DNA from 2 places in the Nocardia sp. FBN12 genome. Region 1 is predicted to be linked to the other one. Evidence: riboswitches for the same ligand, from Rfam matches in the RefSeq annotation. Region 1 holds a riboswitch; the other holds the start of a gene.
The links. Region 1 has a riboswitch for S-adenosylmethionine ahead of ACWZHB_RS33390 (bifunctional o-acetylhomoserine/o-acetylserine sulfhydrylase). Riboswitches for the same ligand answer to the same signal wherever they lie in the genome.
Positions count from the first base shown of each region.

Region 2: it holds a riboswitch for S-adenosylmethionine, as region 1 does, so the genes downstream of both, ACWZHB_RS04590 (amino acid ABC transporter permease) here and ACWZHB_RS33390 (bifunctional o-acetylhomoserine/o-acetylserine sulfhydrylase) in region 1, are expected to answer to the same signal.

Region 1 is NZ_CM132926.1:7,111,319-7,115,346, forward strand. It holds gene metX (homoserine O-acetyltransferase MetX) at 1-104, opposite strand, end outside; gene ACWZHB_RS33390 (bifunctional o-acetylhomoserine/o-acetylserine sulfhydrylase) at 101-1,417, opposite strand; SAM riboswitch class IV at 1,500-1,610, opposite strand; gene ACWZHB_RS33395 (NADP-dependent isocitrate dehydrogenase) at 2,037-3,254, shown strand; gene ACWZHB_RS33400 (MFS transporter) at 3,490-4,028, shown strand, end outside.
Region 2 is NZ_CM132926.1:903,963-907,990, forward strand. It holds gene ACWZHB_RS04585 (amino acid ABC transporter ATP-binding protein) at 1-416, opposite strand, end outside; gene ACWZHB_RS04590 (amino acid ABC transporter permease) at 413-1,393, opposite strand; SAM riboswitch class I at 1,551-1,645, opposite strand; gene ACWZHB_RS04595 (glycosyltransferase) at 2,639-3,811, opposite strand; gene ACWZHB_RS04600 (LppM family (lipo)protein) at 3,813-4,028, opposite strand, start outside.

The DNA of each region.
Region 1 (4,028 bases):
GCCACGTCCCCGATGGCGATCACGCCGACACGCCCGTCCGGGGGTGGCAGCAGGGCCACCCCGGTTCCGGGTCGGGCGATCGGCGATTCGGTGCTCACAGTCACGTCGTCGCCGCCGCGAACCCGGCCCGCAGATCGGCCAGAATGTCGTCGATTCCCTCGATGCCCACCGCGAGCCTGACCAGGCCGGGAGTGACACCGGCCGCCAGCTGCTCTTCGGGCGTCAACTGCGAGTGCGTGGTCGACGCCGGGTGAATCACGAGAGAACGCACATCACCGATGTTAGCTACATGGCTGTGCAGGCTGAGCGCGTCCACGAACTTCTTGCCCGCATCGACACCACCCGCCAGCTCGAACGCCACGATCGCGCCAGCGCCCCTCGGGGCCAGCTCCTTGGCCCGCGCGTGCCAGGGCGAGGACTCGAGGCCCGCGTAGAACACGGCGTCGACGCCCGGCTGCTCGGCGACGAACTTCGCGACCGTCTCGGCATTGCTGACATGCCGTTCGACCCGCAAGCTCAGCGTCTCGATGCCTTGGGCGATGAGAAAGGCGTTGAACGGCGAGACCGCCGCGCCCAGATCGCGCAGCAACTGCACGCGCGCCTTCAACGCGAACGCGGGCGCGCCGAGATCGGCGAACACCGCACCGTGATAGCTGGGGTCGGGCTCGGTGAAGCCGGGGAAACGCGCGTTGCCATCGGCGTCGCGCACGGTCCAGTCGAAGGTGCCGCCGTCGACGATGACACCCGCCACGGCCGCACCGTGCCCGCCCAGGTACTTCGTCGCCGAATGCACGACGATGTCGGCGCCGTGCGCCAGCGGCTGGATCAGGTAGGGAGTGGCGACGGTGTTGTCGACGATCAGCGGAAGGCCGTGTGCGTGCGCGATGCCGGCGATACCGGGAATGTCGAACACCGCGCTGCTCGGGTTGGCGATGGTCTCGCCGTAGAACGCCTTGGTGTTCGGCTGGATCGCGGCTTCCCACTGCGCGAGATCATCGGGATCCTCGACGAACGAGACCGTGATCCCCAGCTTGGGCAGCGAGTAGTGGAAGAGGTTGTAGGTGCCGCCGTAGAGGTGCGGGCTGGACACGATGTGGTCGCCCGCGCCCGCCAGGTTCAGGATCGCGTAGGTCTCCGCGGCCTGGCCGGAGGCCACCAGCAGCGCCGCGACGCCACCTTCCAGCGCGGCCACGCGCTGCTCCACCGCGTCTTGGGTGGGGTTCATGATCCGGGTGTAGATGTTGCCCGGCTCGGCGAGACCGAACAGCGCGGCGGCGTGCTCGGTGTCGCGGAACGCGTACGAGGTGGTCTGGTAGATCGGCAGTGCGCGCGCGCCGGTGGCGGCGTCGGGTGCCTGGCCGGAGTGGATCTGCTTGGTCTCGAAGGACCAGTTCTCGGGCAGGGATGAGTCGGTCATGTCGTGCTCCAAATGGGTGTCAGCCGGGGGATCTCGTCAATTGGGTCGGATCGACTGGCAACAACACATGGGGGCCTCCTGCAATGCGCGCTTGCTCTCGACTTTCGAGAGCCCGGTCATCACCCGGAGCACCCCACCGCAGCTGGAGGGTTGCCGACCAGCGAGCCGGGGCTTGGCGCTGGTACTCATGACCTTGCCGTCATGTTAACCGGACATCTCCCGCAGGCGGAAACTTCCCCCGCATTTCGGCTGAAGATCACTCGTTCGACGGTGTTCGAACATTCGGGCACGAGCTGATGCCTCGCCGCCGCGGTGCCGATCGCAGGCTGACCGGGCGCGCGTCACCACGCGGGCCCGGTTGTTACCGTTCAGTAGCCGGTCAGGGCCCGATCGGGTACCGAAGGGCGGTCGGGGCGGGGTGGCTTCGCGCCGTCCCGCACAGTGGGGCCTCCCGTCGCGGTGAGGTGGGGGACAGCAGTACGCTCGTCTTGTTTGCACCACACGTCCCGCAGACAACGCGGGGCATATACGTTGTCTGTTGGAACTGCTGGGGTCCGCTCACAAGCGTGTTCGCCTAGCCGTGCAATAAGGGCACCCACCGAGGAGGACACGAAGATCCATGTCCAAGATCAAGGTTGAAGGCACCGTTGTAGAACTCGACGGCGACGAGATGACCCGGATCATCTGGCAGTTCATCAAGGACAAGCTGATCCATCCCTATCTCGACGTGAACCTCGAGTACTACGACCTCGGCATCGAGTACCGCGACAAGACTGACGACCAGGTCACCGTCGACGCGGCCAATGCCATCAAGAAGTACGGCGTGGGCGTCAAGTGCGCCACCATCACCCCCGACGAAGCGCGGGTGAAAGAGTTCGGCCTCAAGAAAATGTGGCGCTCGCCCAACGGCACCATCCGAAACATTCTGGGTGGCACCATCTTCCGCGCGCCGATCATCATCTCCAACGTGCCACGCCTGGTGCCCGGCTGGACCAAGCCGATCATCATCGGCCGTCACGCCTTCGGCGACCAGTACCGCGCCACCGACTTCAAGGTCTACGAGGCGGGTACCGTCACGCTGACCTTCACCCCGGAGGACGGCAGCGAGCCGATCATCCACGAGGTCGTGAAGATGCCCGAAGACGGCGGCGTCGTCATGGGTATGTACAACTTCAAGAAGTCGATCGAAGACTTCGCGCGGGCCTCGTTCAACTACGGCCTGCAGCAGAACTACCCGGTGTACCTCTCCACGAAGAACACCATCCTCAAGGCCTACGACGGCATGTTCAAAGACACCTTCCAGGAAGTCTTCGACGCCGAGTTCAAGGCCGAGTTCGACGCGGCGGGCCTCACCTACGAGCACCGCCTGATCGACGACATGGTCGCCTCCTCCATGAAATGGGAGGGCGGCTACGTCTGGGCCTGCAAGAACTACGACGGCGATGTGCAGTCCGACACCGTGGCTCAGGGCTTCGGCTCGCTCGGCCTGATGACCTCGGTGCTGCTCACCCCGGACGGCAAGACCTGTGAGGCCGAGGCCGCGCACGGCACGGTCACCCGGCACTACCGCCAGCACCAGCAGGGCAAGCCGACCTCGACCAACCCGATCGCGTCGATCTTCGCCTGGACCCGTGGCCTCGAACACCGCGGCAAGCTGGACAACACCCCCGAGGTGATCGGCTTCGCGCAGGCGCTCGAGGACGTGGTCATCAAGACCGTCGAAGGCGGTCAGATGACGAAGGACCTCGCCGCGCTCGTCGGTGGGGACCAGGGTTACCTGAGCACCGAGGAATTCCTCGGCGCGCTCGATGTGAACCTGGCTCGCGCTCTGAAGTGATGTGCTGCGTTCCGCGCTGAACCGCGAAACCACACGACTGTAAGAAGGTGCTCGCATCGAATCCGATGCGAGCACTTTCTGCGTCCGTACCCGGTGGTTGTTCCCACGGTGGGCTAACTCACGCTCATCTCGGGTAGCGGATGGGTATCTGTGCCCGTTGCATGGAAGCGTGACTTCTTCCACTGCAGCCCCCGATCGCCTAGACGTGCCACGCACCAGCTGGCATGTCCCGGCGATGCTCGCGTTGGCGCTGGGTGGATTCGGGATCGGGACCACCGAGTTCGTGACCATGGGGTTGTTGCCCGATATCGCGCGGGACTTCGGTATCTCCGAGCCGTCGGCCGGGCATGCGGTGTCGGCGTACGCGCTGGGTGTGGTGGTCGGCGCGCCGCTGATCGCCGCGTTGTGCGCGCGGGTGGCGCGCAAGAAATTGCTGATCGTGTTGATGATCGCGTTCACCATCGGCAATATCGGGACCGTGCTCGCGCCGACCTTCGAGACGCTCGTGCTCGCCCGTTTCGTGTCCGGCCTGCCACACGGTGCGTACTTCGGTGTCGCCTCGCTGGCCGCCGCCACGCTCGCGCCCGTCGGGCAGCGGGCCAAGGCCGTGGCCGCGGTGATGCTCGGGCTCAGCGTGGCGAATGTGGTCGGTGTGCCGGGCGCGACCTGGCTCGGTCAGCACTTCGGCTGGCGTGACGCCTATGTGGTCGTCGCCGTGATCGGGATGGCGACGGTGGCCGCCCTGTGGCGCTACGTCCCCGCTCTGACCAGCAT
Region 2 (4,028 bases), 1.2 Mb from region 1:
AGGCCGACCCGGTCGAGCAGCTGTTCGGCCTCCGCGACCACCTCGCCGCGCGGGCGGCGCTGCGAGGAGACCGGGGCGAGCACGACGTTCTCCAGCCCCGTGAGGTGCGGGAACAGATTGAACTGCTGGAATACGAAACCGATCCGGCCGCGCTGGGCGCGCACCGCGTGATCGGGCAGCGGGCGCAGCGTATTGCCGCGCTGCCGGTAGCCGATCAGCTCACCGTCGACGTGCACGGTGCCCGCGTCCTGCGCCTCGAGGTGGTTGAGCACCCGCAGCAGCGTGGACTTGCCCGACCCGGACGGGCCGATCAGCGCGACGACCTCGCCGGTGCGCACCGCCAAGTCGATCCCACGCAACACCTCGGTGCCGTTGTAGGACTTGCGAATTCCTCGTGCCTGCACCGCGGCGGTCATCGGGTGGCTCCTCGGGGTGCGGCGGCGATCTCGGTGACCTTGGCGCGTACCCGCTGCCACGGCGTCGGCGGTAGCTCACGCTGGGCGCCCTTGGCGTAGTGCCGTTCGATGTAGAACTGGACGATCGTCAACGCGGTGGTGAGCACGATGTACCAGGCCGTGGCCACCATCAGCAGCGGCACCACCCGGCCGTTGCGGCCGAAGATCACCTGCACCTGGTAGAACAGCTCGGCGATCGCCATCACCGACACGATCGAGGTGCCCTTGAACAGGCTGATCACCTCGTTGGCCGCGTTGGGCGCGATCGTGCGCATCGCCTGCGGCAACACGATCGTGCGGAACTGCCGCCAGCGCGGAATCCCCAGCGCGGCAGCCGCTTCCAGCTGGCCCGCGTCGACGGCGAGCAGACCGGCCCGGATCAGTTCGGCCGAGTACGCCGCCTGATGCAGGGCCAGGCCGATCACCGCCGCGGTGAAGCCGCTGATGACGCCGTTCACCTCGAAATCGAAGAACCCGGGCCCGAACGGAATGCCCACGGACAGCCGGGGATACAGGTACGCGATGTTGAACCAGAACAGCAGCTGCACGATCAGCGGGATCGAACGGAACGCCCAGACGTAGGTCCAGGCGATCACCCGCAGCACCGGATTGTTCGACACCCGCCCGATCGCCAGCAGGGTGCCGATGGCGAAACCGAGGACGGTGCCCCACAGGGTCAGCTCGATGGTCACCCGGAGGGCGGCCAGCACGGACTTCGCGGTGAAGTACTGGGCGAATGTGCCCCAGTCCCAGCCCGGATTGGTGATCAGACCGTGCGCGAACTGGGCCACCAGCAGCAGCGCGATCGCGGCGACGACCCACCGCCACGGGTGCCACGAGCCGGCGATCCGCGGAAGATCGTCGGCGGATTCCGGTGCGGCGGGCGGCGCGTCGCCCGGCGGTGCGGTCTCGGCGCCGGAGACGGCGGACGCGGTCATAGGAGTCCTTCGGGAACAGTGGAACGAGGCACAGTGACCTCCACCCGGCCAGTTACGGGTTCGCGAGCTGGCGGCACTCAGGCCGGACAGGCAATCGCGGTCACTCGGCACTGGTCGATATGGCGGCGGCGGTATCCCACGGTCAGCACGGCAATCTCCTCCATCGAACCCGGCAGAAGCACCCACACCCTCGAACAGGGCGGGTTGCTGCGACGTCGTAGAGCCAGGTCTCTCGGTCGCTCTGGATGGTTGTGCTCCGGCGTTGCGTCCCGAGCTGAATCAGCATGTGGCACAGATGCCGTGGCGGCAACGGTAGAAATCAGCGTGAGCGCAGAGCTTGGAACCGGGTATGGATGTGGGCACAATTGCCCCGGTTCGGCGAGGTCACTGAGCTGCGGTGGGGTTAGCCGCAGAATTGCGACGCGCCGAACGGCCGGTTACTTCACCTGCCCGGATTCACCCGCTGCGCGCGGTAGCGTCGGCCTTCTCTGCGTCGATGAGGAGTACGTCGTGATCATGCCGCGCCGTTCCACCACACTGACCTCGCTGACGGCCTGCGCCGCCGCGCTGGTGCTGGCCGTGTCCCCGGCCGTCGCGGAACCGGCCGCCCCGGTGACGCCCGCCGTCACCCGGGACGCACCGAACTCCACGCCCGCCGCGGGTGCCGGTGATCTACTCGGCGCCTATCAAACTGTCGTCGAGACGCTGAAAGCGATGGGTATCCAGCCGTTCCTCTACCCCACGGTGGCCGCGAACTGCACCGGCGACGGTGCGGGCCTGGTCCCAGCGGTCGCGGGCGCGGTGCCGGGCCCGTGGCCGGCGAACACGCTCCCGATCCCCGGTCTTGACCTGTCCGCCGTGAAATCGGGCCAGACCCTGTTCACCTTCCTGCCCTACGGTCTGGCTCCCGACACCGCCGCGACGAAAACCTCGGGTATGCAGGTGGCCTGGCTCAATATCAGTACCGGGCGGGGCGGTATGGCGTCGATGGGGCCGATCGCGGACATCGTGCGCGCGATGGTTCCGCCCGGGGTTCCTGTCGAACTGCGTCCACTCGCCGAAACCGCGATCCGCGACTTCCTCTTCGCCGCGATTCCCGTCGGTGGCGTCCGCGCGGTCCCCGTGGACACCGGCCGCGGCACCGTGCTGGCCGCCGTCTTCGGCACCACCGACAACGCGGCCGCTCCTGCTTCTTCTTTCCGACGATCGGCATCACCGAAGTGGACTGAGTGGGCGGCGAGGCGTTCAGGCGTGGCGGGCGATCGATTCTTCGGGGGTTACCAGGGGGCGTTGTTTCCAGCGGAGGCGGCCGGTGCGGTGGCGGTGGTGGGAGCGGGTCCACAGGGTCAGGTAGTGGGCTACTGCCAGGGGGTGGGCCAGAGCTGAGGTGAGGTCGGACGGTGCCGGGGGGCGGCGGGTTTCGATGGTGCGGGCGGTGAGGCGGCTGGTGACGGCCGCGAGGTAGCCGAGCAGGCCCGCGCGGCGGGTGCGGCCGCGGCCGAAGAGGGCGGCCAGTGGGGGGATCCAATAGGCGAGGGTGGCGAGGATCGCGATGGCGGCGCCGGTGTCTCGGCGGCCGCCGTAGGCGGACCAGAGCCAGCGGGTGTAGCCGTCGGTGAGTTCGGTTGTGCCGGTGTACATTCTGGTGCTCGCGGCCGGGCCCGCGGTGATCAGGGCAGTACGGTGGCCTGCTCGGCGGACGGCGCGCGCCAGGTCGAGATCCTCGGTGGCACTGGCGGCTACGGCCGCGTGGCCGCCGGCGGCACGGTAGGCCTCGGCGTCGACGGCCAGGAACTGGCCGCACGCGACGGCGGTGGACGGGCGCAGGCTGTGGTTGGCGGGGCCGACCGGCAGGGTCGAGGCCCATGACCAGGCGAGCAGTGGCTGGACCAGGTGTTCGGCGGCCGAACCGGCTTCCTGCACCGGCCAGGCGGAAACCAAACCCGCTTCGCGCCTGCGCAATTCGGTCACGGCCGCGGCGATCGCCTGGGGAGCCAGGCGCACATCCGCGTCGACGAAGACCAGGGCGGCCGCGTCGGTGCGGGCGGCCAGGCGGGCGCACGCGGCGGCCTTACCGGTCCAGCCGGGTGCGGGGTGGGCGGCGGAGCGGAGCACGGTGAAGCGCTCGTCGCCTGCGATCGCGGCCAGTGCGGCGTCGTAGGTGCCGTCGGTGGAGGCGTCGTCGAGGATCAACACGTGCAGGCGGGGGACGCCGGTCTGGGCACGAAGGTCGGCGATCAGCGCGGGGAGGCGCTCGGCTTCGTCGCGAGCGGGCACACAGACCGTGACCGGCTCGATCACGCCCGCGACGCCACGTGGCAGGGTGCGCAAGGTGAGCAGGTTATAGGCGGCGGTGGTCGCGCCGAGCGCGGCCAGGCCGGTGCCCGCCCAGGTCAGGTAGCGGGCCGCCGCGCCCATGTCAGCGGCCCAGTCTGCGACTGGAGATCTCGCGCCACATCTCCGAGGGGGAGAAACCGCCGCGGGGGGCGTGCGGCGGGGCGGGGTTGCGATCGCGGAACGCCAGCCCGGCGATCAGCGCGGCCACCGCGAGGGTGATGCCGCCGACGATGCCGGCCCAGCCCGCGAACGAGCGGGTGTTGGGGTCGGCGTATTTCACCTCGGCGCGCAGGGTCGA